DNA from 4 places in the Streptomyces sp. NPDC033177 genome. Region 3 is predicted to be linked to each of the others. Evidence: riboswitches for the same ligand, from Rfam matches in the RefSeq annotation. Region 3 holds a riboswitch; each other region holds the start of a gene.
What was found. Region 3 has a riboswitch for cobalamin ahead of ACZ5U5_RS35530 (ribonucleoside-diphosphate reductase subunit alpha). Riboswitches for the same ligand answer to the same signal wherever they lie in the genome.
Positions count from the first base shown of each region.

Region 1 (3,797 bases), on a different contig from region 3:
TGGAGACCGTCTCCCGGGAGTTTGTGCGGGCCGCCCCGCGCCTCGACGGCATGGTGGTGTCCGCCGTCGGCTACCGCACGGAGGGCGAGCACCCCGGCCTGCACCGCGGCCTGCCGTCCCCGTACCTGACGCTGATCTTCTCGCTGGACGGTCCCGTCGTCACCGGCGCCACCCCCGAGCAGGCCGGCACCCGCGACGCCCTCCGCACGGACATCGTCCTCGGCGGCCTCCACCAGTCCCCGGCATACGTCGTACGGCCCGAGCACGAGGCGGGCATCCAGCTCGCCGTGCACCCGCTGGCCGCCCGCGCCCTGTTCGGCGTACCGGCGGCGGAACTCGCCGGTGAGCTGGTGACGCCCGGCGCGGAGGTGATGGGGCGCCGCGCCGCCGAGCTGCGGGAGCTGCTGTGCGAGCAGGGCAGCTGGGAGGAGCGGTTCGCCTCCCTGTCCGCCTACTTGAGGCAACGCGCGGCCACGGACACCTCCGGTGGCTCCGTACGGCCCGAGGTCGGCGAGGCGTGGGCCTGGCTGGCCCGGCACCAGGGCGTGGGCACCCTGCGCGGGCTCTCCCGGCACGTCGCGCTCAGCGAACGCCGCCTCACCACCCTCTTCCGCGCCGAGACGGGCCTGAGCCCCAAGCAGGCAGGGCGCCTGATGCGCTTCCAGCGCGCACGGAACGCCGTCGTACGCCCCGTCGCGGCGGGCGCGGCCCCCGACCTGGCCCGTGTCGCCGCAGACTGCGGTTACTACGACCATTCCCACCTGGTGCGGGACTTCCGGCAGTACACCGGCGCGAGCCCCACCGCCTGGCTGGCCGAAGAGTGCCGGAATATCCAAGCCGGGAGCTATGGCGGGGGCGAAGAGTAGGACTCATGAACACGACCGAGAAGCAGAACCAGCAGCCACAGTCCGCTACTGCTCCCGCATCCGGCGGCCGCGCTCCCAGCGTCTGGCCGACCCTCCAGGCGCACGACGCCCCCGCCCTGATCGACTTCCTGGTCGGCACGGTCGGCTTCCTGCGCACCGCCGTCTACCAGGACGGCGACAGCGTGGCGCACGCCGAGCTCGACTGGCCCGAGGGCGGCGCCATCATGCTCGGCTCGTACGACGAGAAGTCCCAGGACTGGTGCCTGAAGCCCGGCACCTTCGGCGCGTACGTAGTCACAGACCGCGTGGACGACCTTTACCAGCGGCTCAGCGCCGCGGGCGTCGAGATCATCCGCGAGATCGAGGACCAGCCGTACGGCAGCCGGGAGTTCGCGATCGCCGACCCCGAGGGCAACAAGTGGTCCTTCGGCACCTACCGCGGCGCACCGAGGCCCCAGCAGCCGTCCTGACCTCGCGTGATAGCTTGCGCACGCCAGTCAACCCACACCAGGGCCAGGGAATCCGGTGCGAATCCGGAACTGACGCGCAGCGGTGAGGGGGAACGGGCGGGGCCACGGCCACTGGGCGTCCACGGACGCCTGGGAAGGCGCCCCGCCCGGCCGATCCCCGAGTCCGAAGACCTGCTGGCACCTTCGTCCGCACACCGGGCGGCGGAGGTGACGAAGCAGGCCAGGCTCCGCGTATGAGCCGTGAGACTCAAGGGATCTCGTGTCCTCCATTGCCCGTCGTGTACGTACGTCTGTTCTTCTCGCCACGGCCCTGGCCGTCACCCTGACCTCCTGCGGAGGCGGCTCCACGGCCACCTCCACCACGGACGACAAGGCCGCCGGCTACCCGCTGACCCTCACCTCCTGCGGCAAGAAGGCGGAGATCAAGGCGCCACCGCAGCGAGCGGTCTCCCTCGACCAGGGCTCCACGGAGATCCTGCTCTCCCTCGGCCTCGCGGACCGCATGGCCGGCACCGGAACCTGGACGGACCCGGTGCTCAACGGCCTGGAGAAGGACAACGCCAAGGTCGACCGGCTCGCCGACAGCTACCCCTCCTTCGAGAAGGTCCTCGCCAAGGAACCGGACTTCGTCACCGCCTCCTTCGTGGCGACGGTCAGCAAGGGCGGCGTCGCCGACCGCGCCAAGTTCGCCGAACTCGGCGTACCCGCGTACGTCTCGCCCTCCGACTGCGCGGGCAAGGACAACAGCGGCGACGGCGACGGCAGCCGCGTAAAGACCCTCACCATGGACACCGTCTACGGCGAAGTGCGGGACCTGGCCAAGGCGTTCGGGGTCGAGAAGCGCGGCGAACGCCTGATCGCGGACCTCAAGGGCCGGGTGGCGAAAGCCACGGAGACCATCAAGGACACCAAGGCGTCCGGCACGTCGCTCCTCTACTGGTTCGCCAACTCCGACGCGCCCTACATCGCCGGCTGCTGCGGGGCGCCGGGCATCATCACCCGCGAACTCGGCGTGCAGAACGTCTTCGACGACACCCGCGACGAGTGGCCCCAGATCAACTGGGAGACGGTGGCCGACCGCGACCCGGACGTCCTGGTCATCGGCGACCTCACCCGCAAGTCGCAGACGGCCGAGAGCGCGAAGAAGAAGATCGAGTTCCTGGAGTCCAACCCGGTCACCAAGAACCTGACCGCCGTGAAGAAGAAGCGGTACGTGCTGCTGAGCGGCCAGGCCATGAACCCGACGATCCGCACGGTGGACGGCATCGAACAAGTCGCCGCCGCATTGCGCGAGTTCGGCCTCGACAAGTGAGGCTCGACAAGTGAGGAAGGCCGCCACGGGCGGCATACGTTCCGCCCTGCTCTGGACGGCGGGCCTCGCCGCCCTCGCCTTCTCCGTCGCGGTGGCCGTCACCATCGGCCCCGCGGACATCTCCGTACCCGACGTGTGGTCGGCGGTCGCGGCGCACCTCGGCTGGGGGGAGGCGAGGCTGACGCCCATCCGGGACGGCATCGTCTGGAACCTGCGCATGCCGCGCACGCTCCTCGCGGCGGTCTGCGGCGCTGGCCTCGCGGTCTGCGGAACCGTCCTCCAGTCCCTCCTGCGCAACCCGCTCGCCGACCCCTTCGTGCTCGGCGTCTCCTCGGGGGCCTCCACGGGCGCGGTCGCGATCGTCGTCCTGGGGGTCGGCGGGGGAGCGGTGTCGGTGTCGGCGGGCGCCTTCGTCGGAGCCGTCGTCTCCTTCGCGCTCGTACTGCTGCTCAGCCACAGCCTGGGCGGGAGCGCCGACCGGGTGGTGCTCTCCGGGGTCGCGGCGATGCAGCTCTTCTCCTCGCTCACCTCGTTCGTGATCCTGACGTCGGGCGACGCGGAGACGACGCGGAGTGTCCTGTTCTGGCTGCTCGGCTCGTTGAGCGGGGTGGGCTGGACGGACGTCTCGCTGTGCGCGGCGGTGCTCCTCGTGGCCCTCGCCGTCTGCCTGACGCAGGCCCGCACCCTGGACGCGTTCGCGTTCGGCCAGGACGCGGCGGCGGCACTCGGCGTCCACGTGACCCGGGTCCGCCTGCTGCTGCTCTCCGTGACGGCCCTGCTGACGGCGGCCCTGGTCAGCAGCGCGGGAGCCATCGGGTTCGTGGGCCTGGTCCTGCCGCACGCGGCCCGCGCCCTGGTCGGCTCCGGGCACGCACGCCTGCTCCCGGTCACGGCGCTCGCGGGCGCGGTGTTCCTGGTGTGGGTGGACACGCTGGCGCGCACGGTCCTCGACCCCCAGGAGGTCCCCGTGGGGGTGGTGACGTCCCTGATCGGCGTCCCGGCGTTCGTCCTGGTCCTCTACCGCACGAGGAAGACGACATGAGCCCGCACACCGACTCAGGCCTGCGGGCTGACCGAGTGACCCGGGAGGCAGGCGGCCGGCTCATCGTCGACGGAGTGACCCTGGCCCCGCCCCCCGGAGCCACGGTC
Region 1 covers NZ_JBVIPS010000002.1:246,292-250,088, reverse strand. The annotation lists gene ACZ5U5_RS07180 (AraC family transcriptional regulator) at 1-866, shown strand, start outside; gene ACZ5U5_RS07175 (VOC family protein) at 872-1,336, shown strand; cobalamin riboswitch at 1,344-1,529, shown strand; gene ACZ5U5_RS07170 (ABC transporter substrate-binding protein) at 1,596-2,648, shown strand; gene ACZ5U5_RS07165 (FecCD family ABC transporter permease) at 2,659-3,690, shown strand; gene ACZ5U5_RS07160 (ABC transporter ATP-binding protein) at 3,687-3,797, shown strand, end outside.
Region 1: linked by a shared signal. The riboswitch ahead of ACZ5U5_RS07170 (ABC transporter substrate-binding protein) and the one ahead of ACZ5U5_RS35530 (ribonucleoside-diphosphate reductase subunit alpha) in region 3 are both predicted to bind cobalamin.

Region 2 (3,797 bases), on a different contig from region 3:
GCCTTTGCCGTCGGGTGCGGGGTGGGTCGCTGGGTCCAGCCCTGGCGATCGTAGAAAGCCATGGCCTGCGCCGACCGGACCGAAGTGAGCAGCCAGGCACGGCCGTCGGGGGCACCCGCGGCCACCGCCCCGAGCAGGGCCGTCCCGATCCCGGTCCCCTGCGCCCCGGGGCGTACGGCGAGTTCGTCTATCTCACGCGCCCCGCTCAGCCACATCAGGGCGCGCTCGGCCCCGAGTCCGGCGGCCGCCTGCGGATAGCAGCGATCGGCGGGAAAGGGGGCGGGAGTGGTCCACCCGGTGGTGAATCCGGCGATGTCCGACCCCTTCAGGGCGATCGCCGCGGTGAAGCCGGGACGCCGCACGTCGTCGCCGAGCCGGACCAGGAACTGCGCCGCCCTCTCCTCGTCCTCGTGCCAGGGCGGCGGGCCGAAGGCTTCGCCGTAGACCGTGCGCAAGGCGTCGGTGTGCGCGAGCAGTTGCTCAGCGCACAGAACGCGGACGGCCGCCGTCATCGGGCGGTCTTCGCCGGGTCCGCTCCCGGCTGCAGGGCCGCGTACTCCAGCGGGGCGGACGGATCGATCGACACGTCCAGGGGCGCGGGCTCGGCCCCGGCGCGTACGAGCAGGTCGCCGACGGCGGCGATCATCGCGCCGTTGTCGGTGCACAAGGTCATCGGGGGAACGCGCAGTCGCACGCCGGCTGCCGCGCACCGCTCCTCCGCGAGCGACCGCACCCGCGAGTTCGCGGCGACCCCGCCGACCACGACGAGGGTCGTGACCCCGTGATCCCGGCAGGCGGCGAGCGCCTTGCGGGTCAGGACGTCCGCGACGGCCTCCTGGAGCGAGGCCGCACCGTCGGCCACCGGCAGTTGACGGCCTGCGTGCCCTTCGGCCCATCGGGCGGCGGCGGTCTTGAGGCCGGAGAAGGAGAACGCGTACGGCGCGTCCTTCGGCCCGGTGAGCGGGCGGGGGAAGGCCACCGCGCGCGGGTCGCCGTCCCGGGCCGCGCGGTCGATGGCGGGGCCGCCCGGATACGGCAGGCCGAAGACCCGGGCGACCTTGTCGAAGCACTCGCCGGCCGCGTCGTCCAGGGTGTCCCCCAGGTGCACGATCCGATCGCGGGCCAGGTCCCGGACGAGCAGCAGGGACGTGTGCCCGCCGGAGACGATGAGCACCACGCAGGGCTCGGGCAGCGGGCCGTGCTCCAGCGTGTCGGCGGCGACGTGACCGGCCAGGTGGTGCACCCCGTACAACGGGACGTCGAGCGCGTGGGCCAGGGTCTTCGCTCCCGCGAGGCCGACCTGCAACGCACCCGCCAGGCCGGGGCCCGTGGTGACGGCCACCGCGTCGATGTCGGACAGCTCCAGGTCCGCCTGGTCTAGGGCGTGCCGGACGACCGGGGTGAAGGAGTGCAGATGCGCTCGGGCGGCGATCTCGGGGACCACACCGCCGAACCGGGCGTGCTCGTCCATGCTCGACGCGACCACATGGGCGAGCAGCCGCCCCTCCGAGACGATCCCCGCCCCGGTCTCGTCACACGACGACTCGATTCCCAGCACAATGCGCCCCGCGGCCACCGGCGTCTCCTTCACGTACAGGTCTTCCGTACTTTCCGCAAGAGAATTGTAGTTGCAATCCATGTGCAATAAGACCGTGTCTCACCTCACGGTCCGGAATGTGATCAGTACTGCCCAAGAGGCCGACCACCCTCTAGCCTGATCCGTGCAGCTGGTTCGCCCTGTCCGCCAGGCAGCGGCGTCGCAAGAGGGAACCCGGTGGGAATCCGGGACTGCCCCGCAGCGGTGAGTGGGAACGACCGCCGTCATACGCACTGGATCCCTCAGGGATCCGGGAAGCGACGGCCAGTAGGTGTCTGCCTCGGCAGATGTGCCCGCGAGTCCGAAGACCTGCCCGTTGCCCGTACGTGATCCCTCATGTGCGGACATCCCGGTGACCTCGTGGGCGGGTCGGCGTACAGATCAGGTGGAGCACCGCGCGACCGGCGCGTGTCCGTCCGCCCGGTCCGTCATCCCTTCGCGTCCGTGTCCCGTCCCCGGGATTCTCAGGAGTCATCTCGCGAAGGAGATTTCCGTGACAGCGAAGTCCGCAGCCGCGGCAGCACGGGCCACCGTGTACGGCTACCCCCGCCAGGGCCCCGACCGGGAACTGAAAAAGTCCGTCGAGGGCTATTGGAAGGGCCGCGTCAGCGCCGACGCCCTGCGGGAGACCGCGGCGCACCTGCGCCGGTCCACCTGGCGGCACCTGACCGAAGCCGGCATCCACGAAGTGCCGACCGGCGACTTCTCGTACTACGACCATGTCCTGGACACCAGCGTCATGGTCGGCGCCATCCCCCTGCGGCACCGCGAGGCCGTCGACACCGACCCCCTCGACGGCTACTTCGCGATGGCCCGCGGCACCCAGGACGTGGCGCCGCTGGAGATGACCAAGTGGTTTGACACCAACTACCACTACTTGGTGCCGGAGTTGGGCCCCGACACCGTCTTCGCCGCCGACTCCGCCAAGCAGGTGGCCGAGCTCAAGGAGGCCGTCGCGCTCGGCCTCGCCGCACGCCCGGTCCTTGTCGGCCCGGTGACCTATCTGCTGCTCGCCAAGCCCGCGCCCGGCGTGGCCGCCGACTTCGAGCCGCTCACACTCCTCGACCGGCTGCTGCCCGTCTACGCGGAAGTCCTCGCCGACCTGCGCGCCGCGGGCGCCGAATGGGTGCAGCTCGACGAGCCCGCCCTGGTCCAGGACCGCAGCCCGGCGGAGCTCAACGCCGCCGCTCGCGCTTACCGCGACCTGGGCGCCCTCACCGATCGTCCGCGGCTCCTCGTCGCCTCTTACTTCGGCAGGCTCGGCGAGGCGCTGCCCGTGCTGGCCAAGGCGCCGGTCGAGGGGCTCGCCCTGGACTTCACGGAAGCCGCCGCCGGCCAGTTGCAGGACCTCGCCGCCGTCGGCGGACTGCCCGGCAAGCGCCTTGTCGCGGGTGTCGTCAACGGCCGCAACATCTGGATCAACGACCTGGAGAAGTCCCTCTCCACCCTGGGCACGCTCCTCGGTCTCGCCGACCGGGTCGACGTCTCCGCGTCCTGCTCCCTGCTGCACGTCCCGCTGGACGCCGGTGCCGAACGGGACATCGACCCGCAGGTGGCCCGCTGGCTGGCCTTCGCCCATCAGAAGGCCACCGAGATCGCCACGCTGGCGCGCGCCCTGGCCCAGGGGACGGACACCGTCACGGCCGAACTGGCCGCCAACCGCGCCGGCCTGGCGTCCCGCTCGGGTTCGACCCTCACCCACGACCCGGCGGTACGCTCCCGTGCCGCCGCCGTCACGGAAGCCGACGCCCGCCGCGTCCACGCCTATCCGGAGCGCGCGGCGGCCCAGCGATCCCGACTCGGCCTGCCACAACTGCCCACGACGACCATTGGTTCGTTCCCGCAGACCACCGAACTGCGCACCGCACGCGCCGACTTGCGCGCGGGCCGCATCGACACGGACGGCTACGAGGAACGCATCCGCTCCGAGATCCGCGACGTCCTCGCCTTCCAGGAGAAGGCGGGCATCGACGTCCTGGTGCACGGCGAGCCCGAACGCAACGACATGGTGCAGTACTTCGCCGAACAGCTCACCGGCTATCTCGCCACACAGCACGGCTGGGTCCAGTCGTACGGCACCCGCTACGTACGCCCGCCGGTCCTCGCGGGCGACATCTCACGGCCCGAGCCGATGACGGTGCGCTGGACGTCGTACGCCAACTCCCTCACGGACCGTCCCGTGAAGGGGATGCTCACGGGC
Region 2 covers NZ_JBVIPS010000003.1:282,637-286,433, reverse strand. The annotation lists partial or broken gene ACZ5U5_RS12395 (GNAT family N-acetyltransferase) at 1-512, opposite strand, end outside; gene tsaD (tRNA (adenosine(37)-N6)-threonylcarbamoyltransferase complex transferase subunit TsaD) at 509-1,576, opposite strand; cobalamin riboswitch at 1,712-1,928, shown strand; gene metE (5-methyltetrahydropteroyltriglutamate--homocysteine S-methyltransferase) at 2,091-3,797, shown strand, end outside.
Region 2: linked by a shared signal. The riboswitch ahead of metE (5-methyltetrahydropteroyltriglutamate--homocysteine S-methyltransferase) and the one ahead of ACZ5U5_RS35530 (ribonucleoside-diphosphate reductase subunit alpha) in region 3 are both predicted to bind cobalamin.

Region 3 (3,797 bases):
CTGCTGCCAGGCGTACGCGTACATCGAGGAGAGCTTGCCGATGGTCGGCGTCTCCAGGAACAGGTTCAGGGACTGCGCCTGGTCCAGGAACGGCGTGCGCGCGGCTGCCATGTCGATCAGGCCGCGCTGCGGGATCTCCCACGCGGTGCGGTAGAGCTCGCGCACCTCGGCGGGGATCCAGCTGAAGCCCTGCACGGAGCCGCTGGACTCGCGCAACGCCTCGCGGGTCTGTGCGTCCCAGACGCCGAGCCGTTTCAGCTCCTGGACCAAGTAGGCGTTGACCTGGAGGAACTCGCCGCTCAGCGTCTCGCGCTTGAAGAGGTTGGAGACCTGCGGCTCGATGCACTCGTACACGCCCGCGATGGACGCGATCGTGGCGGTCGGCGCGATGGCGAGCAGGAGCGAGTTGCGCATGCCGGTCACGGCGATACGTTCCCGCAGCGCGGCCCAGCGCTCCGGCCAGGTCAGCTCGACGCCGTAGTGGTCGGGGTGCAGGACGCCGCGCGCGGTGCGGGTCTTCTCCCAGGCGGGCAGGGGCCCGTTGCGCTCGGCGAGGTCGGCGGACGCCTCGTACGCGGCGAGCATGATGCGCTCGGCGATGCGCGTCGAGAGGGCACGCGCGGCGGGGGAGTCGAAGGGCAGCTTCAGCTGGAAGAAGACGTCTTGCAGGCCCATCGCGCCGAGGCCCACCGGACGCCAGCGGGCGTTGGACTTCCCGGCCTGCTCGGTCGGGTAGAAGTTGATGTCGACCACGCGGTCGAGGAAGGTGACGGCGGTACGGACGGTCTCGTCGAGCCGCTGCCAGTCGATGTCACCGGCGGCCGTGTCCACGAACGCGCCGAGGTTCACCGAGCCGAGGTTGCAGACGGCCGTCTCGCCGTCGTCCGTGACCTCCAGGATCTCCGTGCAGAGGTTGGAGGAGTGGACGGTGTGGCCGGGCTCCGCCGTCTGGTTGGCGGTGCGGTTGGCGGCGTCCTTGAACGTCATCCAGCCGTTGCCGGTCTGCGCCAGGGTGCGCATCATGCGGCCGTACAGCTCGCGGGCCGGGATGGTCTTGCGGGCGAGCCCGGCGGCCTCGGCCGTGCGGTAGGCGGCGTCGAACTCATCACCCCACAGGTCGACGAGCTCCGGGACATCAGCCGGGGAGAACAGCGACCAGTCCTGGTCGGCGGCGACCCGGCGCATGAACTCGTCCGGGATCCAGTGCGCGAGGTTGAGGTTGTGCGTGCGGCGCGCGTCCTCGCCGGTGTTGTCGCGCAGCTCCAGGAACTCCTCGATGTCGGAGTGCCACGTCTCCAGGTAGACCGCGGCGGCGCCCTTGCGACGGCCGCCCTGGTTCACGGCGGCGACGGAGGCGTCCAGGGTCTTCAGGAACGGCACGATGCCGTTGGAGTGCCCGTTCGTGCCGCGGATCAGCGAACCGCGGGCGCGGATGCGGGAGTACGAGAGGCCGATGCCGCCCGCGTGCTTGGAGAGGCGCGCGACCTGGTGGTAGCGGCCGTAGATGGAGTCCAGCTCGTCCAGCGGGGAGTCGAGGAGGTAGCAGGAGGACATCTGCGGGTGCCGGGTGCCGGAGTTGAAGAGCGTCGGCGATGACGGCAGGTAGTCCAGGCGGCTCATCAGGCGGTACAGGGCGGCGACTTCGTCCACCGAGCGCGCGGAGCCGTCCTCTGCGAGGCCGCTCGCGACGCGCAGCATGAAGTGCTGCGGGGTCTCGATGACGTGCCGGGTGATCGGGTGGCGCAGGAGATAGCGGCTGTGCAGGGTGCGCAGGCCGAAGTATCCGAAGCGGAAGTCGGCGCCGTCCGCCAGTGCCGCCTCCACGAGGCCGTCCAGACGCTCGGCGTGGTCGGTGACGAACGTGGCGGTGCGGTCCGCGATCAGGCCCTCGCGGTGCCCGATGGCGACCGAGTCGGAGAAGCTGCGCACGCCCTGCGACGCGGCCTCGTCACGGATGCTGAGGCTGAGGAGCCTGGCCGCCAGCTGCGAGTACGTCGGGTCCTCGGAGATGAGGCCGGCCGCGGCCTCGGTCGCCAGCTCCCGCAGCTCCGCCAGATCCGCCCTGGCCGAGCGGCCCCGCAGCGCGGCTGCGGCGACCCGGCCGGGGTCGGCGTCGGGGAGGTCGGCGGTGAGGTCGGTCAGGGTACGCAGCAGCGCGGTTCCTGGGCCGTCGGCGGTCTGCTGACCGTCGGTGGTCTGCGCTGACGCAGGTTCGGCTGGCGCGATGGTCACGGAGCACTCCCTCGCTCGGCTCGGAGCCTTGGGGAGGGGTGAGTGAACACACGGGGGCCGGCCCCTGGGCAGGGCTGCGCTCCGCGTCCACCAGCCCATTCCACGAGGCCCGGACGTCGTCGGCACCCGGACCGGTCGGAACGGGCACACTGTCGACAGGTCTTCGGACTTGCGAGCGCGACAAATGCGCACTCATACACCGTTGCGGGACAGTTCCGGACTTGCACCGGATTCCCCTGCGGCGACAGCGAGCACGAGCATACATCTTGTGCTGGCTCTGAGCGGCAGCCCCATATCTTGTGTCGGCACGTGTATCCCCTAGGGTGGCGGTCGAACTGATGGGCGTCCAGGGGGAGGTGCCGTGCGAGGGCGGGGAGCGGGCTGTGCCGCGGTGTTGCTGATGCTGCTCGCCGGGTGCGGGGACGCCGGCGAGGAGGCGAGGACGAAGCCTACGCGGACCCCGGGGCCGGCCGCGGCGGCCGGTGTCGACGGTGACGCGGATCCCCGCAAGGTCTTCACGGACGCCGAGCTGAAGGCCGCGCTGCTGCCCGCGAAGACGGTCGGTGCGCGGGCCGAGACGGTCAACGCCACCACGGGGTCGTTCAACCAGCACTACGGGGGCGGTGACTGGGGCACCTGCGAGCCCGGCAGGAAGGCCCGCGAAGAGCTGTTCGCCATGCGCGGGGCGAGCGCAGGCCACTCGATCCGCCCCTTCCCCGGGGCGATGGCCGACGAGGGGGACCCCTTCGTCTCCCAGAGCCTGGTCTCGATGCCGGCCGGGCAGGCGGGGCGCCACGTCGCGCTGCGCCGCGATCTTCACGAGGCATGCCCCCGGGTCACCGTCGACACCGACGCGGCCCCGGTGGTGGAGCAGCACACGGTGGAGGAGCTGCCGGACCTGGGCGACGAGGCGATCCTGGAGACCACGCGGACCGAGGGCGGCGACGACCACGGCGGTGAAACCCCGTACTACAAGGCCGAGGTGCGGGTCGGTGGGGTGCTCGTGCTGGTGGACGCGGGCCCCGACAAGGACCTGACGATCACCTCGGCGGCCCGGGCGGTGGAACGGGTCCGCACGGAGCTCTACACGGCCCCGTGAGGCCGTACGTGAGCGCGGGCCGCCGGAGGAATCCGACGACCCGCGCTCACCTGCGTACGAAGAACCTCAGTGCCCGCCCGGCGCTCCCGCCGTGGCCGGCGGCAGCTCCTCCACGACGCCGGGGTCGCCCGCGTCCGCCGTGTAGTCGCCGGGAGACGTCTCGTCGATCCCGTCAGGGGCCTTCATGGCGCGCAGGACGAAGGTCATGACCACGGTGACCACCACGTTCAGGACGAACGCCGTGAGGCCGATGTAGCCGATCTCGCCGATGCCGGGGATCTCGTCGGACGAGCCGCCGAAGTGCTTCTGCGTGGGCGAGGCGACACCGTACGCGGCAGCCGTGCCGTAGACCATGCCGACTGCCCAGCCCGCGAGCAGCGCCCAGCGGTGGAACCACCGCGTGAACAGGCCGCCGACGAGCGCGGGCATGGTCTGCAGGATCCAGATGCCGCCCAGGAGCTGGAAG
Region 3 covers NZ_JBVIPS010000012.1:179,403-183,199, forward strand. The annotation lists gene ACZ5U5_RS35530 (ribonucleoside-diphosphate reductase subunit alpha) at 1-2,232, opposite strand, end outside; cobalamin riboswitch at 2,370-2,493, opposite strand; gene ACZ5U5_RS35535 (hypothetical protein) at 2,594-3,331, shown strand; gene mctP (monocarboxylate uptake permease MctP) at 3,398-3,797, opposite strand, start outside.

Region 4 (3,797 bases), on a different contig from region 3:
ACAGGCCGGCGTTCTTGCCGGGCAGCCACTCCAGATTGCCGTGCTTGCCAAGATGGATCATGGCGTCGGCGCCGAAGCCGCCGTCTTCCTGTGCGGCGGCGATCCAGCGGTACGCGGCCAGGTAGTGGTGCGAGGGTGGCAGATCCGGGTCGTGGTAGATGGCGATGGGGTTCTCGCCGAAGCCGCGCGGCGGCTGAATGACGATCAGCAGATTGCCGTGGCGCAGAGCGGCCAGGACGATGTCACCCTCGGGGTTGCGGCTGCGGTCGACGAACATCTCGCCGGGCGCCGGGCCCCAGTGCTCCTCGACGGCGGCCCGCAGCTCCTTGGGCAGCGTGGCGAACCAGCGCCGGTAGTCCGCCGCCGGCACGCGCACGGGGTTCTTGGCGAGTTGTTCCTCGGTGAGCCAGTCCTGGTCGTGGCCACCCGCCTCGATGAGCGCACGGATCAGGTCGTCGCCGTCACCGGAGGCGAGGCCGGGCACATCCGTCGCGCCGAAGTCGAAGCCCTCCTCGCGCAGGCGGCGCAGGAGCGCGACCGCGCTGGCGGGGGTGTCCAGGCCGACCGCGTTGCCGATCCGGGAGTGTTTGGTCGGATACGCGGACAGCACCAGGGCGAGCCGCTTCTCGGCGGCCGGGATGTGCCGAAGCCGCGCGTGGCGCAGGGCGATTCCGGCGACGCGGGTGGCGCGCTCGGGGTCGGCGACGTAGGCGGGCAGACCGTCCGCGTCGATCTCCTTGAAGGAGAAAGGCACCGTGATGAGACGGCCGTCGAACTCGGGGACGGCGATCTGGCTGGCGGCGTCCAGCGGGGAGACACCCTCGTCGTTCTCGGCCCAGGCGGCCCGCGAGCCGGTGAGGCACAGGGCCTGCAGGATCGGCACGTCCAGGGAGGTCAGGGCGCCTGCGTCCCAGGACTCGTCGTCGCCGCCGGCGGAGGCCTGGGCGGGCTTCGTGCCGCCGGCCGCGAGGACCGTCGTGATGATCGCGTCCGCGGCCCGCAACGTCTCGATGAGTTCCGGTTCGGGAGCGCGCAGGGACGCCACGAACAGGGGCAGCGCGCGTCCGCCCGCCGCTTCCACGGCATCGCACAGGGCGTGCACGAAGGCGGTGTTGCCGCTCATGTGGTGGGCGCGGTAGTAGAGCACGGCCACGGTGGGGCCGTCGTCCGGCGTCTGGCGGGTGGACCGCTCCAGGGGCCCCCAGGAGGGTGCTGGTGCGGGTGCGTCGAAGCCGTGGCCGGTGAGCAGCACCGTGTCGGACAAGAAGCGGGCCAGCTGTTCCAGGTTGGCCGGGCCGCCATGGGCCAGGTAGGCGTGGGCCTCGGCGGCGATCCCGACGGGGACCGTGGAGGCGGCCATGAGCTGGGCGTCCGGTGCCTGTTCACCGGTGAGGACCACCACAGGACGCCCGTCGGCGAGCAGCAGGTCGAGCCCGTCCTGCCATGCGCGGATGCCACCGAGCAGGCGTACGACGACCAGGTCCACGCCGTCCAAAAGTGCGGGCAGCTCGTCCAGGGTCAGCCGGGACGGGTTGGCGAAGCGGAAGCTCACCGGGCCGGTGGCAGCCCGGGCGCTGAGCAGGTCCGTGTCGGACGTCGACAGGAGCAGGATGGAGGAATGCGTGGGGTGTCCCCCGGAAGAATGCGGCATGCGCTGGCGGCCTTCCTCGGGGTGTCCGCGCCCCGGGCGGTGTCGGACGGCGGGAGTTCCTGGCTCGCCCGACCCTCACGGATCGGGCTCACAGTGGCGGGACCGCGCCGGATTCGCACCGGGCTTCCTCCCTGTCGCCGTCGTGGCGATGGCAGACCTGATGATCCACCAGGAGCATAGTAAGGGTCGACGTCTCGGTGCGGGGAGTACGTCCAGTGTGATGGTCGGTATGCTCGCCGCCATGCCCTCGGCCCCCCTCCATCCCTCGTCCCAGGCCACAGCCGCTTTTCGGGACCGCGATGACGCATGCCCGGGCGCCTTGCGGCTGCACTCCGCGAACGACGGGGCGCTCGCCCGCGTACGCCTGCCCGGGGGCGTTCTGCGCACCGATCAGGCCGCGGCGCTGGGACGTGCCTCTCTCGAACTCGGGGATGGTGATGTTCATCTCACCTCACGCGGCAACGTCCAGTTGCGTGGCCTGGACGCGTCCGACGGCGAAGAGCTGGCGCGGCGTCTGGCCGCTGCGGGACTGCTGCCATCGCCCCGACACGATCGGGTCCGCAACATCGTGGCGTCGCCGCTGTCCGGTCTCGATGGCCGCGAACACTTCGACGTACGGCCGTGGTTGACCGCGCTCGACGGCCTGCTGTGCGCGAGTGACACGGCGAGCGGGCTTTCGGGGCGGTTCCTGTTCGCCTTGGACGACGGACGCGGTGACGTCGCCGCGCTCGACGCCGATGTCACGCTGCGTGCCACGCCGGACGAAGGAGCCCTCCTGCGCATGGAGGGCTGCGGCGTGCTGCGCGTGGCCGCCGACGACGGGCCTCGCTCCGCACTTCTCGCGGCCGAGGTCTTTCTCGAGGCGAGCGGCGGGCAAGCATGGCGTGCGGCCGAACTGCCCGCCGAGATCGGGGACTTGACCGCTTCGGTCGTACGTCGTCTGGTGTCGTGCGGCATACCGGTTTCCGGGCCGGACAAGACCCCTTGGCCCCTTGCGACGAAGCCGGAGCCGGAGCCGGGCATCGTCACCGCACCCGACGGCGCCACGACCCTGTCCGTCCTGGCCCCGCTCGGCCGCATATCGGCCGCCCAGTGGGTCAAGTTGACGAGCACCGCTTCCCGGGAGCTGCGCCTGACACCCTGGCGTGGTGTGGTCCTGCCCCACTCCCCCGCCGAGCTCCTGCCCGGCCTCGCCGCGGCCGGGCTCGTCACCTCCCCGGCCTCCGCCTTGGCAGGCGTCGGCGCGTGCATCGGGCGTCCGGGCTGCGCGAAGGCGAAGGCCGACGTCCGGGCTGACGCCGCCGCGACGAGTACGGACACGGGGGGTGCGGGCGGCCGACTCCCGGTGTACTGGTCGGGATGCGAGCGCCGCTGCGGACACCCACGCGGGGACCACGTGGACGTGGTCGCCGGGCACGGCGGCACCTACCAGATCTCCGTCCACCGTGCCGGCCGCACGCGGACCGTCACCACGCACGACAACCCCTCACAGCGGGCCGCCGCCCTGGCAGTGGCCCGCCAGGACAACGCATGACTAGGAGCACGGTGTTCGAGTACGAGAAGGACGGCCCGGCGATCTACCGGCAGTCCTTTGCCATGATCCGCGCCGAGGCCGATCTGGTGGGCCTGCCCGCCGACGTGGCCCAGGTCGCCGTTCGGATGATCCATGCCTGCGGGATGGTCGACCTCGTCCGCGACGTCACCTACACCCCGGACGTCGTCTCCCGCGCCCGTGCCGCCCTGCGCGCCGGGGCGCCCATCTTCTGCGACGTCCAGATGGTGGCCAGCGGCGTGACCCGCAAGCGGCTGCCCGCCGAAAACGACGTGCTGTGCACGCTCTCCGACCCGTCCGTCCCCGAACTGGCCGCCACGTTGGGCACCACGCGCAGCGCGGCCGCCCTGGAACTGTGGCGCGACCGCCTCGAGGGCTCCGTGGTCGCCGTCGGAAACGCACCCACCGCGCTCTTCCGACTCCTCGAGATGATCGAGGAGGGGGCGCCCCGGCCCGCCGCCATCATCGGCGTCCCGGTCGGCTTCGTCGGCGCGGCCGAGTCGAAGGACGCGCTGGCCGACCATCCCTTGGGCCTGGAGCACTTGGTGGTACGCGGCCGTCGCGGCGGCAGCGCCATCGCGGCCGCCGCGCTCA
Region 4 covers NZ_JBVIPS010000004.1:380,839-384,635, reverse strand. The annotation lists gene cobN (cobaltochelatase subunit CobN) at 1-1,651, opposite strand, end outside; cobalamin riboswitch at 1,689-1,817, opposite strand; gene cobG (precorrin-3B synthase) at 1,893-3,185, shown strand; gene ACZ5U5_RS16650 (precorrin-8X methylmutase) at 3,197-3,797, shown strand, end outside.
Region 4: linked by a shared signal. The riboswitch ahead of cobN (cobaltochelatase subunit CobN) and the one ahead of ACZ5U5_RS35530 (ribonucleoside-diphosphate reductase subunit alpha) in region 3 are both predicted to bind cobalamin.